2 regions of the Shewanella sp. SM23 genome follow, and region 2 is predicted to be linked to the other one. Evidence: riboswitches for the same ligand, from Rfam matches in the RefSeq annotation. Region 2 holds a riboswitch; the other holds the start of a gene.
What was found. Region 2 has a riboswitch for lysine ahead of L5L98_RS05800 (Na+/H+ antiporter NhaC family protein). Riboswitches for the same ligand answer to the same signal wherever they lie in the genome.
Positions count from the first base shown of each region.

Region 1: another riboswitch for lysine. It lies ahead of lysC (lysine-sensitive aspartokinase 3); the one in region 2 lies ahead of L5L98_RS05800 (Na+/H+ antiporter NhaC family protein).

Region 1 covers NZ_JAKKRM010000004.1:226,281-239,085, forward strand. The annotation lists gene L5L98_RS07500 (succinylglutamate desuccinylase/aspartoacylase family protein) at 1-1,081, opposite strand, end outside; gene lysC (lysine-sensitive aspartokinase 3) at 1,083-2,438, opposite strand; lysine riboswitch at 2,589-2,763, opposite strand; gene L5L98_RS07510 (DUF3293 domain-containing protein) at 2,864-3,298, opposite strand; gene arcA (two-component system response regulator ArcA) at 3,886-4,602, shown strand; gene L5L98_RS07520 (S9 family peptidase) at 4,693-7,017, opposite strand; gene L5L98_RS07525 (class 1 fructose-bisphosphatase) at 7,284-8,276, shown strand; gene L5L98_RS07530 (nuclease-related domain-containing protein) at 8,920-9,909, shown strand; gene L5L98_RS07535 (hypothetical protein) at 10,003-11,487, shown strand; gene L5L98_RS07540 (DUF7010 family protein) at 11,874-12,443, opposite strand.
Region 2 covers NZ_JAKKRM010000003.1:237,048-249,852, reverse strand. The annotation lists gene L5L98_RS05840 (acyltransferase) at 1-219, opposite strand, end outside; gene tsaA (tRNA (N6-threonylcarbamoyladenosine(37)-N6)-methyltransferase TrmO) at 220-954, opposite strand; gene rcsF (Rcs stress response system protein RcsF) at 1,162-1,542, opposite strand; gene L5L98_RS05825 (amidohydrolase family protein) at 1,621-2,967, opposite strand; gene L5L98_RS05820 (amidohydrolase family protein) at 2,967-6,056, opposite strand; gene L5L98_RS05815 (H-NS family nucleoid-associated regulatory protein) at 6,272-6,664, opposite strand; gene L5L98_RS05810 (electron transfer flavoprotein subunit beta/FixA family protein) at 6,975-7,724, shown strand; gene L5L98_RS05805 (electron transfer flavoprotein subunit alpha/FixB family protein) at 7,725-8,651, shown strand; lysine riboswitch at 8,747-8,943, shown strand; gene L5L98_RS05800 (Na+/H+ antiporter NhaC family protein) at 9,023-10,591, shown strand; gene L5L98_RS05795 (M3 family metallopeptidase) at 10,736-12,805, opposite strand, start outside.

The DNA.
Region 1 (12,805 bases), on a different contig from region 2:
AAAGCTCAGTTCCTTGGTGCACTGACGCCGAAGCAAAGTGCAAAATCGGCACGCAGTCCTGCGGCAAACTGACCGTTTTTAGCTCATCCGCCGTACCGTATAAATCCATTCGCAGCAAATTCACTAAGGGCTGCCCCGCAGCCAATGGCTCACCCACAGGTGCAAGGTATTCCACTAAGCCAGAACTTGGCGCGTGATACTTTTTATAGTCTTTAAGGTAACAACCAAAGCGCGACATTTTAGCAGGCGCAACGGTTTCAGCTATTACGCCTCGGTGGCTTAAATACGCCAAAATCCCTTGAGCATCAACCAACGCATCCTCAAGACAGACACGCTCTTGACTCGCCAATTCTAAGGTTAACGCTGACACTGCAACCCCTAAATCGCGCCCTTGAGATTTTGCAAAATCACTCAATTGCCACCAAGGACAAAACGCCGCCTCATCCATGGCGCCACCAAAGGCATTGGGGATAATGAGCGTATAAGGGATCGACAAAAACTGCGCAGCAGCTAAGTCATATTCAGGACAATACAAGTGCTTACAGGATTTAGGACCTGTATGTAGATCGAGCACTATATCCGCGCTGTGGGCCATAATCTGCAGATTAACCGCGAGCCGATGGCCAGTAGTAATGCCCCATTCATGACGCAATTTTTGCTGACAAGCTTCAACCAAAGTACTGCGATAGGCTTGGATCAGTTCGCTATCACTCAGCTTGGCATGTTCCCCATACCAAGTCGGCAAATCGATTGCATGATTCAAATACTCACGATTCCAGTTCGCGCCTGTAATAGGATCAAATCGGCCAAGGGTAAACTCACCACTTTTTTGGTTGATCCCGAGTGGATTGGCCAATGGCACTAAGGTGATTTCGCCGCGGATGTCACAGTGTTCAAGCTGCTTCATCAACTGATAAATCACCGCATTACCTTGAACTTCAGCACCGTGGACATTGGCCTGAATATACACTTTGGGGCCAGTCGCCTTATCGTCACTCGGTTTGAAATGGTAGATAGGCAAAGTAAGTGCTTGCCCTGCGGCAAGCTCCCCGATTTGCAGAGACGATGTTGTCGGCAACATACTAAACGCCTTCGAACAGATTTTGATGCAGCGATTTAACCACTTGCGCCGCTTCCGATTCGGCCACTAACACACACAGATTATGTGGGCTGGCACCTTGGCAAATCATCCGAACATTGTGTGGTTCTAACACTTCAAATACACGGCGACAAATACCCGGCGTCGTCGCAATACGATTACCGATAATCGCCACTAAGGCCAATCCATCTTCAACTCGCACACGACAATGCTGTGATAATTCTTGCAGCAATGCCTCACTCAACAGACCTTGACCACTTGAATCTGAACCGGTTTTATCGAGGGTTAGAGACACATTCACTTCTGATGTGGTAATCAAATCCACACTGATCTTATGTCGCGCTAATGTCGCAAAGGTTTCCGCTAAAAAGCCCTGCGCATGCAGCATTTGCAAGCTGTGAAGATTTAACAGGGTTTGATCGCGGCGCAAAGCCACAGCACGGAATACGGGCGCATCTTCCACTTGATGACGGATCCAAGTCCCGCCTTTTTCAGGCTCTTTACTTGAACCCACAAACACTTGAATTTGCTGACGAACGGCAGGAAGAATAGTCGCAGGATGCAATACCTTGGCACCAAAGGTCGCCATCTCGGCGGCTTCATTGAAACTGATCTCGGCAATCGGAAAAGCATTGGGCGCAAGGCGCGGATCGGTTGTATAAATCCCAGCGACATCGGTCCAAATTTCGACCGCTGAGGCGCGTAGCGCTTCGGCTAACAACGCAGCAGAATAATCACTACCGCCGCGACCTAACGTGGTCGTTTGACCGGCGTCATCGGCACCGATAAAGCCTTGCGTGACAATCACTTGTTCCGCTAACAGTGGCTGTAGATAATCACGAGCTAGAGTCGCAATCTGCTCGACCTGAGGTTCGGCGCGGCCAAAGTGGCTGTCAGTACGTAACACTCGGCGCACATCAAAGGCACTTGAGTTGACACCTTTCTCACGGATCACCGCCGAAAACAACGCTGAAGAACATTGCTCACCGAGGGACAACAACTCATCCATGGTCGCTTTGCTGCGTTGTGATGCAAGCGCTTCACTCAATACCGACATACGACTCAATAATTTATCTAATGCGGCGGCCACATCGTTAGGACGACCGAGCTTATCTAAAATCGCATATTGAATTTGGGCAATTTGTTTTAATCGCTGTAATCGGCCATCGTCGTTGATCGATTCTTGGGTCAATTCCACTAGTAGATTCGTCACGCCGCTCGAAGCGCTGACCACGACTAAACGACAATGAGGATTAGCTAACACTATATCGGCACAGCGATTCATAGCGTTATAGTCGGCGACTGAGGTGCCACCAAATTTTGCAACAACGAGGGACATTAGCGCACCTCCGTGAAACACGTAGGGCAACAAATAAATGCAGATTGAATAAGATATTGAATAACTAACATGATCACACTCCGAACTGACTTCGTTCGAAGAGCCTGGTGCTCAATGATAACGCACCCCAAAAGAAGGGAAACAGCAATCGTCACCAGAAGCTCTCCACCAATTACAGGTGACAATCGTCAGGATTCAGCCTGAGCGACCGACATAAACATGCAGCAACCATATCTATGCCTCGGCGTTAATCTCCCTCATCAGTCATCGCTGGAGTTTGTGCTCCTCTGACCGACTACCTAGTTAACGCTCCTCTTCTGTTCCTTTCCTAGGAAAGGGACGAAAAAAGTAGCAATAAACCCCTAATGAAGTCAATGCTAATTTCATAACAAATGAACAATTTAAATAAAATCTTTTGAAAACAACTAAGTGTTCAAATCGGGTAGCTCGTATACCAGCTGCACATAATCTCTAAATTTACCTAAACACACTTCATCATGTCCATCCAAGGTGCAAGGCACTAAGCTCACATCCCCTTGTTCGACAACATAAATCGCATATTGATTAAATTTCTTACCCAATTGCAATGCCATCGTTCTATCGATAAACACGGCCCAACTTTTTTCCATGTGGGATAAATCCGGTGCTGCGCCCACTAAAGCACGATAAGGGCTACCGAGTAATTCAATTTCACGGAGAAGTTGGCGATCGAGTAAACGGTTTTGGCTAGGAGAGAGAAGCTTTGAAGCGGGATTATGAGCGGTAATAACAGCAAAGGAAAAATCACAGGATAATGCTTGAGTCAGCAAAAACAACGGCGCTTGGTAACATTGCCACAAATTTTGAGTCGTATTGTCCATTGGTAGTCTAGTCGAAAAATGAACCCAAGCTAGTGTAGCAGAGTGATTGTAAAATCCAAAGAGGCGTGAACTGGCTCACAGGAATAAGAAATACATTAGTTATACTAATCAATAGCTAAAGTAAATATCATGGTAAAAACCCCTGCTCACCTAAAATTTGTTAACATTTCATTTGTTAACAAATGACTAAAACGAGTACAATGTACGTACTGGTGAGTTGAAACAGATTGAGCAAGATGCTTATCGTTCAATACAGTTTGTTACATATATCGCTTAAAGTAACGTGAACTGACCGGGCATCTGTTTAAAATCTGTTCTACATTTGATTTGTCTTTTAAACATTTAAAAAAACAATAGTTAAGGAACTTATTCTAACTATTGCTTATCGAAGTTGGTACTGATTACGTTTTCTCGTATTACACTTAAACGTGCACTTAATCTACATCCAGATATAGATGTCACCGTAAAGATTTTCCTTTTGAGCACAAAGCAGTTCAAGGAAGTATCAACGCTTTTATGAATATAAGAGCCCGAAGTAAGTTGCTCTTATTGGTTAGTATAAACTGATTAAAATTTAGGTAAATAATATGCAAAATCCGCACATTCTGATCGTTGAAGATGAAGCCGTTACCCGTAACACGCTGAGAAGTATTTTCGAGGCAGAAGGGTATGTGGTAACTGAGGCCAATGATGGCGCAGAAATGCATAAGGCTATGCAGGAAAACAAAATTAACTTGGTCGTTATGGACATTAACTTGCCAGGTAAGAATGGTCTATTGTTGGCACGTGAACTACGTGAAATCAACAACATCGGTCTTATCTTCCTGACAGGTCGTGACAACGAAGTCGACAAAATTCTTGGACTTGAAATTGGCGCGGACGATTATATTACCAAGCCGTTCAACCCACGTGAATTAACGATTCGTGCTCGTAACCTTCTGACTCGTGTCAACAGCGCTGGCGCTGAAGTCGAAGAAAAGAGCTCAGTAGAATACTACCGCTTCAATGATTGGAGCTTAGAGATCAACAGCCGTTCATTAGTGAGCCCACAGGGTGAATCTTACAAACTGCCACGTAGCGAGTTCCGCGCTATGCTGCACTTTGTTGAAAACCCAGGCAAAATTTTGACTCGTGCCGATCTACTGATGAAAATGACTGGCCGTGAACTTAAGCCACACGATCGTACTGTAGACGTGACTATCCGTCGTATCCGTAAGCATTTCGAAAGCTTGCCAGATACGCCAGAAATCATCGCGACTATTCACGGTGAAGGCTATCGTTTTTGCGGTAACTTAGAAGGCTAATCGCCCGCTAAGCGACATCCGCATTAATTGGTTTGATAAGAATCGATTCACAAAAAACCAGATCCTAGGATCTGGTTTTTTTTATGCCTGCTATTTGGCGTTTTTCAACTGCCTATCGAGGAAATCGGCCAGTGAGCGATATAAGTGATTACGCACTTTCTCGCCACGCATCGAATGTTTAGATCCAGGATAATCGATCATCTGGAACAGTTTGCCCTCATCCTGCAACGCCTTATAAACCCGAGTGCTGTTTTCAAACAAGACGTTATCATCGGCCATGCCGTGATACATCAACAAACCCGCTTGATAGTTTTTCACATAAGGGAACACACTGCTGGCTTCATAACCTTTTTCATTCCCCTCAGGATGGGCTAAGTAACGCTCAGTATAATGGGTGTCATACAAGCGCCAGTCGGTTACAGGTGCGCCAGAAATCGCGGCTTTAAAGTAATCTGGCGCCTTAAATAGACTCATCAAGGCCATGTAACCACCGTAGCTGTGGCCGTAAATTGCTACATTATCGGCATCGACAAATGGCAGACTCCGTAAATAGTCCACTCCCACTTTTTGATCCTTGACTTCAACTTCGCCCAAGTGACGATAAATCACTTGCTCAAACTTTGTGCCCCTGTGGGCGCTGCCGCGGTTATCTAATTGGAATACTACGTACCCTTGTTGCACAAGATACTGGGTAAAGTAGTCCTGCTCGCTCCAACTGTTGGTCACTAACTGGGCGTGCGGCCCACCGTAAACCCGCACAACGACGGGGTATTTCTTGCTCGCATCAAACGGCACAGGTTTGAATAAACGGGTTTGTAACACTTGGCCATCTTCGGCTTTCAGTTCACCAAATTCAGGGAGTTGCCACAGACCCGCATAGTCATATAAAGGATGGCCTTGCTTGACTTCATTTTGCTCAACCCAAGCCAGTTGCTGGCCCTTGTCACCGTGTAAACTGATTTGCGGTGGCTGAGATAAGCTATTGAAATAATCCAGATACACACTTTGATTGTCGGCAAACACAGGATCGTGCATGCCCGCTTGCTTGCTTACCCGCTCAACCTTGCCACCCGCTAAAGGCACGCGATAAAGTTGTTTCTCGATTGGCGTATCTTTGCGGCCAGTGAAATATACCCAACCAGCGGTTTCATCTATGTATTCCAACGCATCGACAGCCCACTCGCCCTGAGTCAATTGCGTTTTAAGTTTGCCTTTTAAGTCAAAAAGATACAGATGATTAAAGCCGTCACGCTCAGATGCCCAAATAAAAGCCGATTGCTGTTTTAAAAAGTGCAGATCGTTATTAAGGTTCACCCAAGCGTTACTGCGTTCTTTCACTAAGGTTTTTGGCTTAGCCAGTGAATCTAACGCCACCAGTTGCAAATCTAGCTGATGTTGATCGCGGCTCTGCCACTGGAACGACAAATGTTTGCTATCGGGCAACCAATCGACCCGCGGCAGGTAAATATCTTTGCTCTTGTCTGCACTATTCTCTTCGCTATGATCTTCGCGCAACTTCACCCAATTGATAGCCTTATCTTTTAACGTGACCACACCGAGGGCGATGTCGACATTGTTTTTGCCGGCATAGGGATAGCGCTGCTCAGTAAGTTTAATACCGTCAGCATAGATTTCGTTACGGGTTACTTGCTCGACACCGGACTCATCAATACGAGTAAATGCGATGGCCGATTCATCGGGCGCCCACCAATAACCCGTCATGCGATCCATTTCCTCCTGAGCGACAAACTCGGCCATGGCATTCTTAATCGCCCCGCCGCCATCGGTTGTCATAGCTTGGAGTTTTTTGGTCGCCAGATCTAACACATACAGATTTTGATCCCGCACGAAAGACACAAAATGTCCCTTGGGTGATAGGCGCGCATCTGTGGCAAACCCTTCGCCAATGGGAAGTTGGCTGACTCTGTTATCCACTAATGAAAAATAATACAGATTACCAGCAGCCGGAATTAATAGCGCTTGGCTATCATCGGCCCAGAAGTACTCCATAATGCCTTCGCCATAAATACGTTGGCGTTCGCGGCGGGCCTTTTCTTCATCGGATAATTCATTGCTTGCCAACTTATCGGCATTGAGCAATAGGCTAGATTTGCCCGTCTTTACATCCATCTGCCAGAGATCATAAAAGTTTTGATTGTCTTTACGGCCCGCAAGATAAGTGACGCGCTGACCATCGGGTGACAATTTCAAACCTCGAGGACTGGTGCCCGCTAATGCGGGCGAGGCATTCATTCGCTCAATCGTCAGTGGCAGTTTGCCGCCTTCCATTGCAAAAGCTGGGGTAATTGAAAACATAGCTGTCGAAATCATGGCCATTTGGCTCGCTATCAGTAGGGGAACGGCGCGCACCTTAAGTGAGCACACAGGGAACCAAGTTAACCTATTTTTAATCATTATTATTCCTTGGGAGCATAATCGCCTAAGATGTCAGCGATTAAAAACAAGCCGACATTGTGCCAGAGGCAAACCCTAAATAGAAATAGCATGCAATATGCCGATACAAATTAGGCCCTTGCGCCAAGCCCAATCCAAATAATCCCAAAAAGCCCTAATATTCGCTAAAAGCATCAGCAACATCACTGAAATTGTCGACTAACTGAGTTATCATTCGCGGCAAATAACGAAATTGACCTCATTGTTGAACCTCTAAAGGACATAACATGCAGACTCTGGCCCAGCACCTGACCTCACAGGCAGTGAACGACTCCCTCTCTCACTTGATTTTAACCTTAGCCGACACCTCAAAAGCCATTAGCCATGCCGTTCGCCACGGTGCACTTGCGGGCGTGTTAGGCGCGACTGAGCAAGAAAACGTCCAAGGTGAAACCCAGAAAAAACTGGATATCATCACCAACGATATGCTTAAAGATGCTTTAAAAGCTGACGGTACAGTGCGCGGTTTGGCGTCGGAAGAAGAAGATCATGTGGTTGAAGTCAGCCAAAATGGTCAATATCTGGTGTGTTTCGATCCACTTGATGGCTCATCTAATATCGATATTAACTCATTAGTCGGCACCATTTTCTCCGTCCTGCCCGCCCCTGCTGGCGAGCTGACTGAAACCAGCTTTTTACAATCTGGCCGTGCGCAATTAGCCGCAGGTTATGTACTTTATGGTCCATCGACCATGCTGGCATTAACCACAGGCCAAGGCGTGCAACTCTTTACTTTGCACCCAGAAACCAATGAGTTTTTACTGACGAATGCCGCCATGAGCATTAGCCCAGACACAGCCGAATTTGCCATTAACATGTCGAACCAGCGTTTTTGGGAAGCGCCAATGCAGACCTATATTGCCGATTTACTGCTCGGTAAAATTGGCCCACGCGAAAAATCATTCAACATGCGCTGGATTGCGGCCATGGTCGGCGATGTACACCGCGTGCTATCTCGCGGTGGTATTTTCACTTACCCAACCGACAATAAAGATCCTAAAAAACCGTACAAACTGCGCTTGATGTACGAAGCCAATCCAATGGCTTTCTTAGTCGAGCAAGCTGGCGGTAAAGCCTCAACGGGTTATGAAACCATTTTGGATATTCAACCAACACAAATTCACCAACGTGTTGCTGTCATCCTAGGCAGCAGCAACGAAGTCGACGCTTGCCTGAGCTATCATGGTATCGATTACAGCGAAGAACCAAATATAGAGTAAGCCGAATCGCTTAGATTTTGATTTTTATGATGAAAGCCACTGACCACAGTGGCTTTTTTGTCGCAGAATGCGACATTTGGGTTTTATACGGCTTTACCGCCGGAGTAATTGCGGCCTTACGGCCGAGAAGTTTAACGTCATGGGGCTTCACCCTCAATCAATTGTGATGATTTGTTTGGTGTCTCGCGAACAAAGTTATCGCTGTGAATCGCGATTAATAATTACGGCCTAACGGCCGAGGTGAATCAAAGTCGTGGTTCTTCAACCCACACCCGACCAAGGAGGACTGCTCGTCCTATCCTCCTTGGATTCTCCAAGACGCCCCTAGCGAAGTTACATGCATTGAATACTGGCTTCGTGCTTATTCGAAAATCGCTAACGCTTCCGATGGGGCGTCCCTTCCCCCCGAAAGCTACGCAGACGTCCTGTCTGGGTCACGCGATTTTCTTCAACGCCCTTCAGCAACTTCGCAGGGGAAGGTGAACTTCTGTAACTTCTGTGTTGGCTGTAACTCCCCAAAGATTTGTACTTTCCCATCTTTGAGCTACGTTAACGTTTAGCGATTTTTGTCTTTATCTTTCAATGGCAAAGTGGGTATTATGAGGCTGATTATTATCAAGTTATGAATGGATGCTGTTGATAAATGATTCTAAAAACTAAAACACTTCAAAATTCCCAAACACCACAAACGATTGCGGGTCAAAAACAAGAACAGGATGTTGCCTACTATTTGCGCCGCGCCTTCAAAGATCATCCTGAAGTGTTGGTTATCAATGATTTTCGATTCACCTTTAATGACGAAACCGCGCAAATTGATCACTTAATCATTTACCCCTATGGCTTTGTTTTAATTGAATCTAAAAGCATAAAAGGCCATGTGGATGTGAACCAACAGGGTGAATGGACTCGCAGTCACGGAAGTAAATGGTTTGGTATGCCGTCTCCTATCAAGCAAGTTGAACTACAACAAGCACTGCTTAAAGAAATGCTAAAACAGCATAGAAGTGAAATTCTAGGAAAATTACTTGGTATAAGACAACAAAGTTTTAGTATGCGTTGCTGGAACCATGTGTGCGCGGTCTCAAGTGATGCGGTAATCAACAGAGATACTATGCCAACGGCCATTTCTGAGTTGTTAGTTAAAACAGAGTTTTTAGTCGATAAACTTGAAAAAATCATGAATCTTAAAAGCAAGTTCATGCGCATTATAAATGTAAGCGACACCCGCCCCGACTTTAATCAACAAGAACTCAATTCCATTACCAATTTCTTAATCGATCGACATATAGAACCACATAAATCAACCAATGAAATAACGCTCCCGCAGACACAACAAGTCAGAGAGCCTATCGCACACTTTGAAGTTAACAAAGCAGTTGAAGCTCAAACCCAAGCAATAACGCAATCTACTACACACAGCATTCTTAGCTGTAAACATTGCGGAGAATCAACAAACTACACCCCAATGTACGGTAAGTTTGGTTACTACATCAAATGCAACCAATGCACTAAAAACACGCCAATGAAACAAGCCTGCCCACAGTGCCAAAGCAAAAATATCAAAATAAAAAAACGCAATGAGATTTACACTCTAACATGTAAAGATTGCAATCATGACCAGCGAATTATTTAGAAATGATAAATTATTAATGAGACAATAAATAAAGAACTTTTTCAACGCTAAAAATTGCTAAGATTTAACTAAAATCAATTAGGAGTTTTAATAATGAGTCGTTGGCAAGAACAATTTGACATTCATCCATTTCAAAAACTTTGGCTTGAATTAAAAGAAAAGCTCGAGGACATACAAGTTGACGATGAAAGCATTACAACGGATGTGGAAGAGGTGGCTCGATTAAAAAAGGTTGTAAACTACCTTGATCAATTAATTAAAGTAATAGATCAAGAACTTGTACCAACTTCAACATGGACAAACTTCTACAACCAATGTCAACCTTGTGTGATGGAAGTGGCAAATTACTATAACAATAGAAATATTCAACATATTGTCAATGCTAATACTAATGCAGATAATCTACTAACTTATGTTAGACCGTATGTTGTAGAGTCAGGAGAAGCAGCGCAAGCTGCTCATGCTGGATTTCGTAGTTATCAAAAATCCATTTCTGATGGGCTAAAAACATTTAAGCATCAAGCTTTGGAATACCATAGAGAATTTAAGGATGTCTCAGATGAATTTATAGAACAAAAAAATAAATTCGAAAATCAGTTTAAAGAGTTAAAAGCTACACATGAAGATATTGAAAAGTTAAGGCAAGAATACTTTGATGGCACTGAATATGAAGAAGCAATTCAAACTAAAATAAATGAGATGGTATCAACTCTAGAAAAATACTACCAACAAATAACTGAATATCACTCAGAACTATTGGAAAACGGCAGCGATTCAATTATATCGCAAGTATCTTTAGCAAAAGAAGATGTTAAAAAGCAAGCTAAAGAAATTGATGAATTACTCCATAATGCTGAAAAACAGCTCTCATATTTAAGTACATTTTATAATGATGTCATAGGAAGAAAAGATAAAGATGGCAATTCTATTGGAGGGTTGAAAAGTGAAATAACATCAAGACAGAAAGACCTAGACGATTTCAAAACTAAACAAGAAGACAGATATTTAGCACTCAATGAGCAAATTGAAGAACTCCTCCCCGGCGCAACCAGTGCAGGCTTAGCGGCTGCATATCGAGCAATGAGGAAATCATTTGCAAAGCCAATAAAGCAATATTCTATATTGTTTTACCTTTCAATCTTAATTCTGTCCATAACAGCTTTTATTTCTACAATTGACAGTCTCTGGACTGCAAACGAAGTAATAAAATTTGTTGATGTTACGGACATTAGAAATTTATTGAGTAACTTCACTCATAAATTACCCATAATTTTACCTGTATTATGGCTTGCACTTTTTGCTTCAAAACGGAGAAGCGAAGCGCAACGACTTCAACAAGAATATGCACATAAAGAAGCCTTAGCAAAATCTTATCAAAGCTTCAAAAATCAAATCGATAGCTTAGGTGAAGAGAGAAAAGAGGAACTACTTCATAAACTACTGAGTGCAGCTATTGATGCAGTTGCTTCAAATGCTTCTGACACTCTGGATAAGAAACACGGTGATAAAACTCCAGCACATGAAGGTTTAGATAAAACAGTCAGTTCATTAGCAAAAATTAAAGAAATATTTAAATAAGGGTTTTAAAGTAAACAAGTGTAAATATATTTACATACTAACGAAAGATGGGACATAACTCTTTTGGGATTAACGGCCAACACCGAGATCACAGAAGTTCACCCTCCCCTCGGAGTTGCCGCAGGGCATTTGCGTTCGTTGCGTGAGCGAGGCATGGATGCCGAGATAGCGTCAGTCGAATCAGGGATGAGCGTCTGACGCGATAGCATAAGGACGCTAAATGCCCAAGGGGCTTTCAACTCCGTTGGGAGCGTCTTGGAGAATCCAAGGAGGATAGGACGAGCAGTCCTCCTTGGTCGGGTGTGGGGTGAAGCCCCACGACTTTGATTCACCTCGGCCATTAGGCCGCAAAGCCAAAATCTACACAATAACCCAAAGATAACCCACTAATTGCTAGCACACAGATTTTGCTGAATCTTCCAACGGCGCTGCATCACAGGAATTGAAAAACCATAACAAAACACCACGATTAGAGGCTGAATTTGAAAGCTCAGCTCGGGCCAGAGCATGAAAGCTGCAACACAGGCTAAGGTGCGCACTATCGCATGCACTATGGCCACCTTTTGCGCAGCTAAAACACCGTGGACTAACCACATTAAACCTGTTTGCACCGCAAGGGCGAAAGGCAAAGCCTGATAATTTTCCATAAAAAAGGGAATACTGATGCTAAAGGTTAAAAAACTCATCCCCATCGCAGCGAGAAACACAGTCTCAAACCAATTACGCTCAGCGCTTTTCTTAAACGAGATATTCTCGCCTGTCAGCCGCGAAATACCCATGGCAAGGTAGATAATAGAACCAGTACCGATAAAGACCGCCATCACCAACTGCGAAGGAGGTAATACAAAGCTCAATACAAACAATAAGCTCCACACAATCATGCCGGATAAGGGCATAGCTAAAGCACGTTGTTGACGGTATTCGATTAATTGTTGGTCCAGTGATTTATGTTGCATGATTAAGCCTCCTTGTTTAGATGACTTAAGTATCTGCGTAAAATGTCCATCACGGCAGTGTGAGTTGTCAGCAATCTAGGATGACAAATGTCACTTCCTTCATCAAAGCCCTAAAATGCCGAGAAAAATGATTATCCATGGCTGAATTTGCTTGGTATTAGGTTGAAAAAAGCGACGATCAGACATATCAAAGGCAGAGCAAATTAAACGATGTGGTGCTACTAACACCCAAATAGGGTTAAATAACCACAGAGGTTACAAAAAAACACAATAACAGCATGTAACTCACGCCCTTGTGATTGGGTAATAGCACGCATAAAGTGCATTATGTTACTGTTTTAGTCATTAGTGACTCGATTTTT
Region 2 (12,805 bases):
GGGTTCGGCGAATAACTGCGCCTCGGGGGCGATAAAGCATTGCTCGCCGATAGTTACCGTTTCGAGGGCACAAAGTTTTGCTTGGATCTCATCCTGCCAAGGTTTAGCCCAGATTAAATGTTTCTCTTTTAAAGAAAAATACAGCCACGGCATCCAAGAGAGCCGCTTTTTATGCTGGTTTTGATAATCAGGTTTTGATGTAGGCGTTGGCGCAGACATTTAGCCACATTTCCCCGGTTTGAGTTCCAGTACCAAGATGTATTCTTGGTCATTATCATCGACTGCCATTTGCCAAAACACATCTAAATCATAGAGGGCGACTTGGTATAACTTAGGATCGTCCTTGGCTTTTTTATAGGCTGGGCGCGGATCTTGCCCCAAGACTCCGCGGATAAGTACGGCTAAATCTGTGTAGGTTTCCTGCTGGGCGTAACGCTCAATCTGTGTCTTGGCATGGTCAGAATACACCACTGAAATCAGTTTAGGCGCGTCTTGGGCAATGCCACCCACAGCATCGGTAATCGAATCTGAGAAAGGAATGTATGGCTTAATATCAATTATCGGTGTGCCATCGAGCAGATCCATACCGGAAATTTCGAGGCACACTTTGCCCTTGCGCTGCACTACACCGTGCAATTTCACTACAGACTGACCTATACCATTGGGGCGAAAAGTGGAGCGAGTGGCGAACACGCCGAGTTTTTCATTGCCGCCTAAACGCGGCGGGCGCACTGTGGTTTTCCAACCTTGGGCAAGATTCTCATGGAAGCAAAACAGTAACCAGAGATGTGAATATTGCTCTATGCCACGCACCGCATCGATATGATTCACATGGGGCTCTAGTTCGACATAGCCGCGCGCTTCAACAAGTCCGGGTTGTCTTGGAATGCCAAATTTTTGTTTATAGGGCGTGCGGCATGTTGCCACTGCGATAATTTGGTTGGTAAATATCATGCAAAAAATTACCTAAAGGGTAAGTATAACAACCGCCTAAGTTCATCATTCTAAGCTCATCATTTAGGCCCATCTTTGAGCGCTAATTACGCAGCGTAGGTAATGAAACGATTAGTCATTAAGCGTTAGCCATTAAGCGGTTGATAGGGGCAATCTTAGAACACTATAGGATCACGCCACGAGCAGTATGCTTAATATGCGTGAGGCTTACTCTGTTGTAGCCGTTTTTACTGCTTGACCAACGCATAATGCACGGCTGATACAACCTTGGGCAGCTTCTTCAAATATGACACATTGCTTGATGATAATGCCGTTAGCCCCTTTATCTGCCGCATTGCGACGGGCTCCAGTTCTGGCATCGGCAAGTGATGCGGGCGCACCGTTGGTATCGGCCTGACAGGACTCACCTTCGACCAATCCTTTTAACTCATAATGACCTTTAGGCAAGGTATCACCTTCATAAAGGACGACATCGGATGCCTTGAAATAGTCATTAATCGCCTCACTGTCCAAATTACTGTTAAAACTGTAGTCGCTTGCACAGGCACTGAGCAGGAGCACTAATGCACTTGAGAGGATAATTTTCATGGTTTGACCTGAGGTTGAGGAGAAAACTGCGCAGCCTTGGTAGGCTGCGCCGATGCGATATTATTATCTGAGTAAATTCTACCGCTTAAGGTACTTTTGATAAAGCTGCTGATGGCGATTATTCAGATCTATCTGCCGCCCTTCAATCCAGATAGCCTCAATTTTATTGGTCATAGGGTCGAGAATGTCCCCTTCGGACAGCACGACACTGCCTTGGTATCCCATCGCTATCGCACCTAAATCCTCCACACCTAACAGTTTTGCGGCATCTAAGGTGATGGACTTAAGTGCTTGTTCAGGTGTTAAACCATAGGCGGCGCTGTAACCTGCGGCGTAGGGGAGGTTACGGCTATTCCAGTCCGATGAGAACCCAAGGGCGAAGGGAATACCTGCATTGGCGAGTAAAGATGGGATTTTAAAGGGTAAATCAACTGGCTCATCTTTACGTTTAGGCAGACTCAAGGTATGAGGGTAAATGACTCCAGCCTTAACTTCCCTTAGGCTTGAGTCCAAACGCCATGCATCGTATCCGCCGACAATTACCAGTTTGAATTGGTATTTTTTCGTCAAGGCGATCACTTGCTCAATTTGGCCAACACTGTCGGCATGGGCAAACAGTGTCGCTTTGCCTTGGTATAGCGGCAACATGGCCTGCCAGCGCAGGTTGTTGGTCGCGGACTGGGGATCTTCATTCTGGTTTTTGTCTTTGCCGTTAGCCTTATCACTTAAGAAATAGCGATAGCCATCTTCAAAGGCGATATTGAGCTTGTCGATTGCCTGCTGATTTTTCTCGATGGCCTTGGCTTTCTCTTTTTCATCTTCTGGCATGCGTTTGATTTGCGGCCAATAGACATGGAACTGTCCAGCACTTGGCGTTATCGCATCTTCAATCGTCCATGCATCGAGATCCACCAGTACCGATTGTCCAGCTAACCCATCACCGCTCGGAACGATTTGTGCGTGGGTAATGCCGTTGTAACGTATGGTCGGGATGAGCTCCGAATCCGGATTGTAAGCTGTGGCCGTGCTGATCTGCGGATTGATATAACCCACCTCGGCGTTATCAACCGTTGGGCGGCTCATTTCAATTTCGACTAAGCCTAAACTGGTGTCTAGGGCGATTAAGCCCGGATACAAGTGTTTACCGCTGGCATCGATGATTTGAGTGTCACTGGTTTCTGCGGTTGTATTGTTGATTTGGCTAGTCAGTTTAGGCCCAACGGCCGTGATTTTTCCATTTTCAATTAAGACGTCTGTGTTGCTGAGCACGCCTTGACTGACTGTGTGCACAGTGGCGTTTTTAATCAGTACGCTGCGGCTTTGTTTAGGCGTGGGTACGATATCATTGGCCATAACTGGGGCCTGCGTGGTGCAAATTGCGCCGAGTAGCGCCACAAACAAAACGGTTTTAGATAAATGTTGCATTATTTGGCTCCCTCATAAGCGTGGCCCCATGCCTGATAGTGGGTGTCGCAGTGCCACTGTGGCTCGTTGAGTGGCGTGACTTTTTCACCCGCTTTACTTTGGTCATCACTGCTGAGAATTTTTTGGATAAGTGCGGTGCGCTCGTTCACCACAGCTTGTTGGGCAACTTGGTCTTGGTCGCGGTCAAAATAGCGTTTTCCTTCAACCCATGCCTGCGTCACTTTGGCGTAAATAGACAGCGGCTCTGCGTTCCAGAGTACGATATCGGCCATTTTGCCTGGGGTGAGTGAACCCACAAACTCATCGACTCTTAATTGTTTGGCTGGATTGATAGTGACCATGTTCCAAGCATCTTCCTTCGACATATTGCAATACATCATAGACTTAGCCGCTTCTTGGTTGAGTCTGCGCTGCATTTCATAATCGTCTGAGTTAATGCTGGTGATCACCCCCTTGTTTTGCATCAGACACGCGTTTTGCGGAATCGCATCATACACCTCAAACTTATAGGCCCACCAATCGGCAAAGGTCGATGCGCTAGCACCATGGGCAGCCAGTTCACTCGCCACTTTGTAACCTTCGAGCACATGGGTAAAGGTTTGTACTTTAAAGTGATAGGCCTCGGCTAAGCGGATAAACATCAGGATTTCTGACTGCACATAGGAATGAATATGTACGTCGCGTTGCTGGTTTAATACTTCGGCCACTGCTTGCAGACGGTAACTTGGGCGCGGAGCGACAGTTTTCTTTTTATCGCTGGAGCGCAGATTATCATAGGTTTTTAACGCCTTTTCATAGGCGATAGCAGCGTCGAAGGTTTCTTCAAATAACGCTTTGACTCCCATGCGAGTCTGGGGGAAGCGCTGAACAAATTTCTCACCCCAGTTACTCTGTTTGACGTTTTCACCTAAAGCAAATTTGATACTGGCGGGCGCGTTAACAAATTTGAGTTGTTCGGCTGGCTCGCCCCATTTCATTTTGATCAGTTGTGATTGGCCACCGATAGGGTTGGCGCTACCGTGGAGTAATTGCGCGCTGGTGACGCCGCCCGCTAAGGCGCGATAGATTGAAATATCGTCGGGATTAATAATATCGCCAATGCGTACTTCAGAGGTAACTGCGTCTGTTCCTTCGTTAGTACCGCCATTAATGGCGATATGCGAGTGTTCATCGACTATGCCGGCGGTGAGGTGTTTACCTGTTGCATCGAGGACTTGATAACCTGATGGTGTACTTAATTGTTGGCCAATTTTTTCGATGCGGCCATTGGCCATCAAGAGATCAGCATGTTCGAGAATGCCTTGCTTATCCGATGTCCACAGGGTGGCATTCTTGATGTGTAGCTTCTCAACATTAGGGGCTTCGCTCAGTCCGTAAGCAACGTTAGGGAAGGTGAGGTGACTCACTAGGCTCGTGTTGGCTTCATTCTTGGGAGCATGATTGCTTGCTTGGTCTGCTTTTTTGAGCTTTGCAGTTTGAGTTAAAGCGACACCGGCAACATTTGTAGTGCGACTTTTTGCATCGACCATACGACCTTGAATGCCGTCATCGGCCATCCACAGCGTAAAGCGGCTAAGGCCGTTAATGCCTGCGGCGCTCAAATCGGCAGTAAAGCTCAATCTCCCGTTATCATCTAACTTAAGTTGAGTGAGTGAGATTCTTTGTTCGCCACTGCTTAAATTGCCTTGGATGTTGGGTTTATCACTTTTACTTTCATCATGTAGCGATAAATCTAGCGTGAGGTTATTGAGGCTTAATTGGTAATCTCCCAGTAATCGTGCTTGGGGAAGTGAGCGCAGACTTTGCTCCTGACCTTGCAACCAAACACTGTAGATTTGGCCATCTTTAAATATATTGCCTTTAGTGATAACAAAGTCAGCCATATAACCGGGCGCGAGTTTACCGGTAAAGTCCGCGGTGCCTGTCATCTCTGCGGCTTGGGTGGTGAGTGCCGCGAGAGCGTTTTCTTCACTTAAACCTTGGGCAATAGCCTGGCGTAGGCGCGGCCAGAAGGCATCGGTCTTAATCCCAAACTGCGTTAACGCAAAGGGGATACCCGCGTTAGCTACCGCTGCAGGGTTGGTTGGTGCACGTTCCCACTGTCTTAAATCCGCCAGTGATACTTCACGATCAGCGTCATCTGTGCCGACATCGGGCGCCTGCGGATAGTTTAAAGGCAAGATCAACGGATAGTTCAGCGCCTTTAACTCATTGATGCGTGAGTATTCTTGACCATTACCAAGTAGGTTGGCTAGCAGTTTATGTTCTTTAAGTAAATGGGCTGCACGTAATTGGTCGTTGAGATTTTTGGTTTCAAAGATAATTTGCTTATCGGCTAAATTATCTAAACGCTCAAAGGCGATATTAAATTCGACTTGATTGTTTATTGCGCCATTGACAGGTTTGTTTTTATTTTGGTTATACCAATTTGCATCGGCAAAGGTTTGCCTAATAAGTGCAATGCTGCCCATTAATGATGAGGGATAATCTTGTTCAGACGAACCTTTATCGAATGCCATAAAAGGTTGACTGCGGGCGCGATAAATCACTTCATTAGCAGTTTTGTCCGCTAATGAAAGGCTGACACCCGTCCCACGGAAGATACCGTCGAGTTTGCTACTTTGCACACTGGTGAAACCATTATTAATCCACTCTTTTGCGCGTTCTTTATTGGGGTAAACGTAATTAAACCATTCTTTTTCAGAATGAATTGCACCATTTTCCGCATTACCACCGATACGCTTTATATCATAGACGGGGCGAGTGAGCTTAAGTTTGGGATATTCGAATTCAATCCCATAATCGGTAAAAGGATCGATAAATCCGGGATAAATTGTATAACCACTCAAATCGATTCTAAATGCGCCAGCGGGAATGTCGTTGTGCTCAATAATGGCTTTAATTCGATTATTTTCAATTAATAAAGTGGCATCGCTTAAACGTTTTCCCGGGGCAATAATTAATTCAGCATGGGTAAATGCAGTGAGTTTACTGGATGTTGTTCCAGTATTGAGCTGGGCAAATGTTGTTTGTGATACTAAGCTAGCGATTATGCTGCAGCTTATCATTATCTTATTGTTTATCTGCATTATTTTATTCAATTGAGTGAGGGTGAACAAAGAGTAACTGAAAGCAGATGTAAATACTAAGGCTGAATTGTAACGTAATTTGAGCGGGAGTGAGGTGCAGAATTAACGGCTGTTGTTTAAGTTTGAAACGATTGATGGATATAAAAAAGCTCGCAACTAATGCGAGCTTTTATGCAAACTGGTGTTGGCAATTAGCGCCATCACACTTGGTTGGATTAGATTAAGAAATCTTCCATAGAACGACCTTTGTTGATCTCGTTCTTAAATACGGTAGGCATACGGCCTTGGCCAGTCCATTGAACCATTTCACCGTCAACTTCAATTTGGTATTTAGCTGGACGAGGAGCGCGTTTCTTCGCAGCAGCTTTAACAGCTACGCCACCTAAGTCATCAATTGATAAACCAACGGCTTCCATTTGTTGACGGATTTCTTCAATCTTAGCATTACGAGCTGCCATGGCTTGTTCTTCTTCCTCAGCCATAGACTCGCGTTCTACTAAAATTTTATCTAATTTGTCGGCTAAATCACGTAACTCTTCAACGCTAAGTTCTTTAACTGCTGCTTTAAAACGACGGCCGTGAGTTAATATCTCTAAAAATTCGCTCATATCTATTTTCGTCCCACTCTAATTTTTAATACAGGATAATGGTGAACAACACCTAAATGATAGAAACTAATATAGCTCGAATCAAATAAAATTATGCGTTTTAAGTAAATTAAATATTATTTATATTTTGAACTTTTCTTATTTACTCAAATAAGTGTCCAAAAAAGTAGCCGTTGCGCGGATTAAAAAATGCAAACAGGCGTTTGACTTTGGTTGACGTTAACGTTAACAGGACGTAAAGTTGCTCTATCCTGCATTGGTATTAACCAATGTTTTGTCCATGTACATGAAAGTGTAGGAAGGAAACCCTATGAAAGTATTGGTGCCCGTTAAGCGCGTTGTTGATGCCAATGTGAAGGTCAGGGTCAAAGCTGACAATACAAGTGTTGACACTGCAAACCTAAAAATGGCGTTGAACCCTTTTTGTGAAATCGCAGTAGAAGAAGCGGTTCGTCTAAAAGAAGCGGGTAGCGCTACTGAAGTGGTTGTTGTCAGTATTGGTAATAAAGCCGTGCAAGAACAATTACGTACAGCGCTCGCATTAGGCGCAGACCGTGCGATTCATATCGATACTGAAGAAGAACTGGTGCCAGTATCTATTGCCAAATTGCTCAAAGCGGTACAAGACAAAGAACAAGCTGAACTGGTGATTTTTGGTAAGCAATCTATCGATGGCGATAACAATCAAACCGGCCAAATGTTCGCAGCGCTGATGGATATGCCACAGGCGACCTTTGCTTCTGAAATCAAATTGGAAGGCCAATCTGTGCAAGTCGCTCGCGAAGTTGACGGTGGTATGCAAACCTTACTTATGCCGTTACCTGCAGTCGTGACTGCCGATCTACGTTTGAACGAACCTCGTTATGCTTCACTGCCTAACATTATGAAAGCTAAGCGTAAGCCATTAGAAGTCTTTACAGTGGCTGACTTGGGCGTGACGTTAAAAAGTCACCAAACGGTTGTGAAGGTCACTCCGCCAGCAGAACGTAAAGCGGGCATCATGGTAGCGTCGGTAGCTGAGCTAGTTGAAAAGTTAAAAAATGAAGCGAAGGTGATCTAAATGGCCATTTTAGTATTAGCTGAACATGATAATGCCGCACTGAAACTCGATACGGCAAAAATCGTCACTGCCGCCCGCGCCATTGGCGATGAAGTGCATGTACTGGTTGCGGGTCACCAATGTGGCGCGGTTGTCCAAGCTGCACAAGCACTACAAGGCGTTAGCCAAGTGCTTGTTGCCGATGCCAGCGTGTATGAAGCGCATTTAGCGGAAAATTTTGCCAAATTGCTGGTGGACTTAGCGCCAAACTATGGCCACATTCTGGCTTCTGCTTCGAGCTTAGGTAAGGACACGCTTCCGCGCGTGGCGGCATTATTAGATGTTGCGCAAATCTCAGAAGTCATTACCGTCGTCAGTGCGGACACCTTTGTGCGCCCTGTGTATGCGGGTAACGCCTTAGCGACAGTGCAAAGTCATGATGCCATCAAAGTGATGACAGTGCGCGCCAGTGCGTTTGATGCTGCACCAGAAGGTAACAGCGCGGCTGTGATGACACTCGATAAAGTGTTTGAAGCGAGAACTCAGTTTGTTTCTCAATCCCTGACGGTATCAGCTCGTCCAGAATTAGGTAATGCTGGCATTATCGTTTCTGGCGGCCGTGGTATGGGCAGTGGTGAAAACTTCGGCATGTTAGAACAACTTGCTGACAAGCTTGGTGCTGCGGTTGGCGCATCACGCGCGGCAGTTGACGCTGGCTTTGTGCCTAACGATTTACAAGTCGGTCAAACCGGAAAAATTGTTGCGCCTAACTTGTATATTGCCGTGGGGATTTCTGGCGCGATTCAACATTTAGCGGGCATGAAAGACGCAAAAGTTATCGTTGCTATCAACAAAGACGCGGAAGCGCCTATTTTCCAAGTTGCCGATTATGGCTTAGTTGCGGACTTATTTGAGGCGGTTCCTGAGCTGATCACAAGTCTCGGTTGATTTAAAATGTGATCTAGGTCACATTAAGTGGCTTTGCGCTAGCATCTGCTAAGCCGCTTATGTTTTTATGTGCCTCACGCTCGGGTACGGGCGTTCTTAGAAGTAGAGGCGCGCCAAATATTAGTAGTGATCAGTAGGGTGATTCCGTTGATCGATTGCGAAAGGATTTGGTGCCGAAGTGGTTCGATTTATCACGATCAACTGCTGGGGTTGTACCTAATAGGTGCAACACTGCCATAGTATTTTCCGATACGGATATTGGAAATAGTTACTATGGAGCGCTACTGATAGGACAGGTGACCTTGGGTATCTATTGCCTTTCCCCACCAGTTCAGTCGCCCTCCATTCGTATTTAACGAAGATAATAATCAATGACTGTTATGAATTATGCCGATTCGGCACTTTCCTTGCTGCCGCCTGCGGTGGCTATTGTGTTGGCGATCTTAACTCGCCGTGTACTGCTTTCTTTGGGGTTAGGTATTTTAATTGGTGCTTTATTGCTCAATCAATTTTCACCTGTAGCGACGGGTGAATTTGTATTTAATGGCGTTAAAGGACTTTTTTGGACGGGCGAAGGCCTTAATTCGTGGAACTTATATATTCTCGGTTTCTTAATTGTACTGGGAATGATCACAGCGTTAATTACCGTAAGTGGCAGCGCGCGGGCTTTTGCCGATTGGGCTCGTTTACATATACGTAATAAACGTGACGCTAAATTATTAACCATGTTTTTAGGGTGTGTGGTTTTTATTGACGACTATTTCAATAGCTTAGTCGTAGGTTCGGTCGCTAGACCTGTTACCGACCGTTATTATATTTCCCGCGCTAAGTTAGCTTATTTATTAGATTCTACTGCGGCACCTGTGTGCGTTATTTCACCAGTATCAAGTTGGGGCGCGTATATTATTGCACTTATTGGTGGAATATTAACGGCCCATGGTTTTGCTGATACTGGCCATTTGAGTATTTTTATTCAAATGATCCCAATGAACTTCTACGCAATCTTCTCCTTGTTATTATTACTTTTTGTTGTCTTTATGGGACTAGATGTTGGGCCAATGCGTGAGCATGAGCTCAATGCCCAACGTGGTAATTTATACGATGAGTCTAAAGGATTACCGCCTGGGGCGAACGCGGATTTACCTGAAGCCGAAACCGGTAAGATTTTAGGTCTGTTCCTGCCGATTACCGTGTTGGTATTTGCAACCCTCTATTTCATGATTAACAGTGGCGCTCAAGTACTCGCGGCGGAAGGGATTGAATTTAATATTATTTCTGCTTTTGAGAAAACCGATGTCAGTTCATCACTTTTCTTTGGTGCATTAATTGGTCTAGCGGTTTCGCTGATATTGAATTTAGTGCAAGGCGTTGAGAAATTGATGATAGTCAAAGGTATAGTGCAGGGCGCTCGCTCTATGCTGCCGGCGATTTACATCCTGTTATTTGCTTGGACAATCGCAGGTGTGATTGGTCAACTCGAAACCGGTAAGTTTATGGCGAGTTTAGCAACAGGAAATATTCCGTTCGCGTTTTTACCCGCCTTAATGTTTGTGCTAGCAGGTATTACCGCGTTCTCAACTGGTACTAGCTGGGGTACGTTCGGGATCATGTTGCCGATTGCTGCTGATATGGCGATGGGAAGCCACACTGGCATGATGTTGCCTATGCTTGCCTCTGTGCTGGCGGGGGCTGTATTTGGCGATCACTGCTCGCCAATTTCCGACACGACTATCTTGTCGTCTACGGGTGCTAGTTGCCACCACATCGACCATGTGGTGACTCAACTACCTTATGCACTCATTGCGGCGTTTATTAGCTTAGTGGGTTATGTGGCACTTGGATTTACCGAGTCTGTTGTCGCGGGTTTAGTGGCTTGTAGTGTGGCATTTGTGATCAGTATTATCGTACTTAAAATCAAATCGAAAGGCGCAATTAGCTAGACATTAATTGAAACCTTTCACTGCAAACGTTCACGTCAAATAAGTCAAAATAAATCAGCCAGCATTATGCTGGCTGATTTTTTTGGTTAAGGCTGAGTTTGTCTTTATCTTTAGCCTATCGCATTAAGGCTACCAACTCTTAGCTTAGCGTGCTTGATCTAGACCGCGGCGTTTAAGTAAGCCTTCCGTGGTTGGTTCTTGTCCGCGGAAGTTTTTGTAGGCGTCCATTGGCGCTATGCTATTACCCACTTCACGGATCGTTTTGCGGTACTTCATGCCGATTTCACGATTGAGCCCACCTTGGGTTTGCACATAGGCAAACGCATCCGCCGCTAAAATCTCACTCCACATATAAGCGTAATAACTTGCCGAGTAACCGCCGGGGAAGGCGTGGGCAAAATAGGTCGACTTATAACGCGGAGGTACGGCACTGATGTTTAAGCCGTGCTTTTTCAGGGCATTGGCTTCAAAGGTTGGTACATCTTGCTGCGGCGTATCTGGGCTTAATGAATGCCATTCCATGTCTACTAATGCGGCGGCCATGTATTCCAGTGTGTCAAAGCCTTGGTTGAAGCTGCCAGATTTCAGCAGTTTTTGCAGCAGTTCATCGGGAATGGGTTTGCCCGTTTCGTAGTGTTTCGCGTAGTTCGCTAACACTTTTGGATGGGCTGCCCAATCTTCTTCAAACGTCGATGGAAATTCGACAAAGTCGCGTGAAACCGAGGTACCCGCCAGACTTGGATAAGTCACTTTAGAGAACATGCCGTGGGTGCCGTGACCCATTTCATGGAACATAGTGGTGACTTCGTTATAGCTGACGAATGTGGGTTGACCTTCGGGCGCTTTCTTTATGTTCATCACGTTGACGACCACAGGTTTAGTGCCTTCGAGGAAGGATTGACCGACGAACGAACTCATCCAAGCGCCACCACGTTTACCTTCACGGGCAAAATAGTCGGCGTAGAAAATGGCCATGCTTGAGCCATCGGCATCAAACATTTCGTAGGCTTTCACATCGGGATGGTAAACCGGTAAATCTGGGCGTGGTTTTAAGGTGACGCCATAGAGTTCTTTGAGTGTGTAGAATACGCCGTCTTCGAGAACGCGGTTAAATTCGAAGTATGGGCGAATGCTATTTGCATCGAGGGCGTATTTTTCTTGGCGGACTTTTTCTGCGTAAAACTCCCAGTCCCACGGTGCCAGTTCAAATTTCCCACCGGTTTTAGTGATCATGGCTTGAATGTCGGCCGCTTCTTTCTCTGTGTTAGCAACTACCGCAGGCACCATTGAACCAAACATGCTGTAAACCGCTTCGGGTGTTTTGGCCATTTGCGGTGCTAATCGATAACTTGCCCAGTTTTCATAGCCTAATAGTGTTGCGCGCTCGGCTCTGAGTTTCGCTAAACGAGATACGAGTGACGCAGTTTCGTTTTCACCAGTTAAGCCACGGTTCGCTGAGGCTTCCCAAATACGCTGGCGTAGCTCACGGTTTTCCAGTGATGCCAACACAGGTTGGCGAGTGGTGTTGGTGATGTTAATCAGATACTTGCCATCGTGACCGGCCGCTTTGGCATCGTTCGCGGCCGAAGTGATTTCACCGTCGGTTAATCCAGCAAGTTCACTTTTTGAATCCACCACAACGGCGATTTCTTTGGTTAAGCGTAATAAACGCTGAGAGAACTCATTCGTTAGTGTTGATTGTTCTTCATTTAACGCGCGGATTTTAACTTTTTGTTCATCGGTAAGTTTAGCGCCAGCCATGATAAAGCGTTGGTGATATACCTCAACCAAACGTACGGCTTCTGGGGTTAACCCTAAGTTGGTGCGGTCGTTATAGATGGCTTCGATACGGGCAAATAGCGCTGGGTTTAAGTTGATATTATCTGAGTGGGCCGCCATTTTGGGCGCCATTTCCCCTTGGATTTTACGCAGTTCTGGATTGCTATTTGACCCTGCTAAATTATAAAACACGCTTGATGCGCGGTTGAGTAGGGCGCCACTTTTCTCCATAGCCACAATCGTATTATCGAAGGTTGCTGCTGCCGGATTATTGGCTATTGCGAGAATTTCTTGGTACTGCTCTGCCATGCCTTGCTCTAGGGCTGGCGCGAAGTGCTCATTCTTGATGAGGCTAAAATCGGGTGCTTGATATTGCAGATTACTGGCTTGGAACAGCGGATTTTGGGTTGGTACCGAGATAACGTTAGGTGCTTT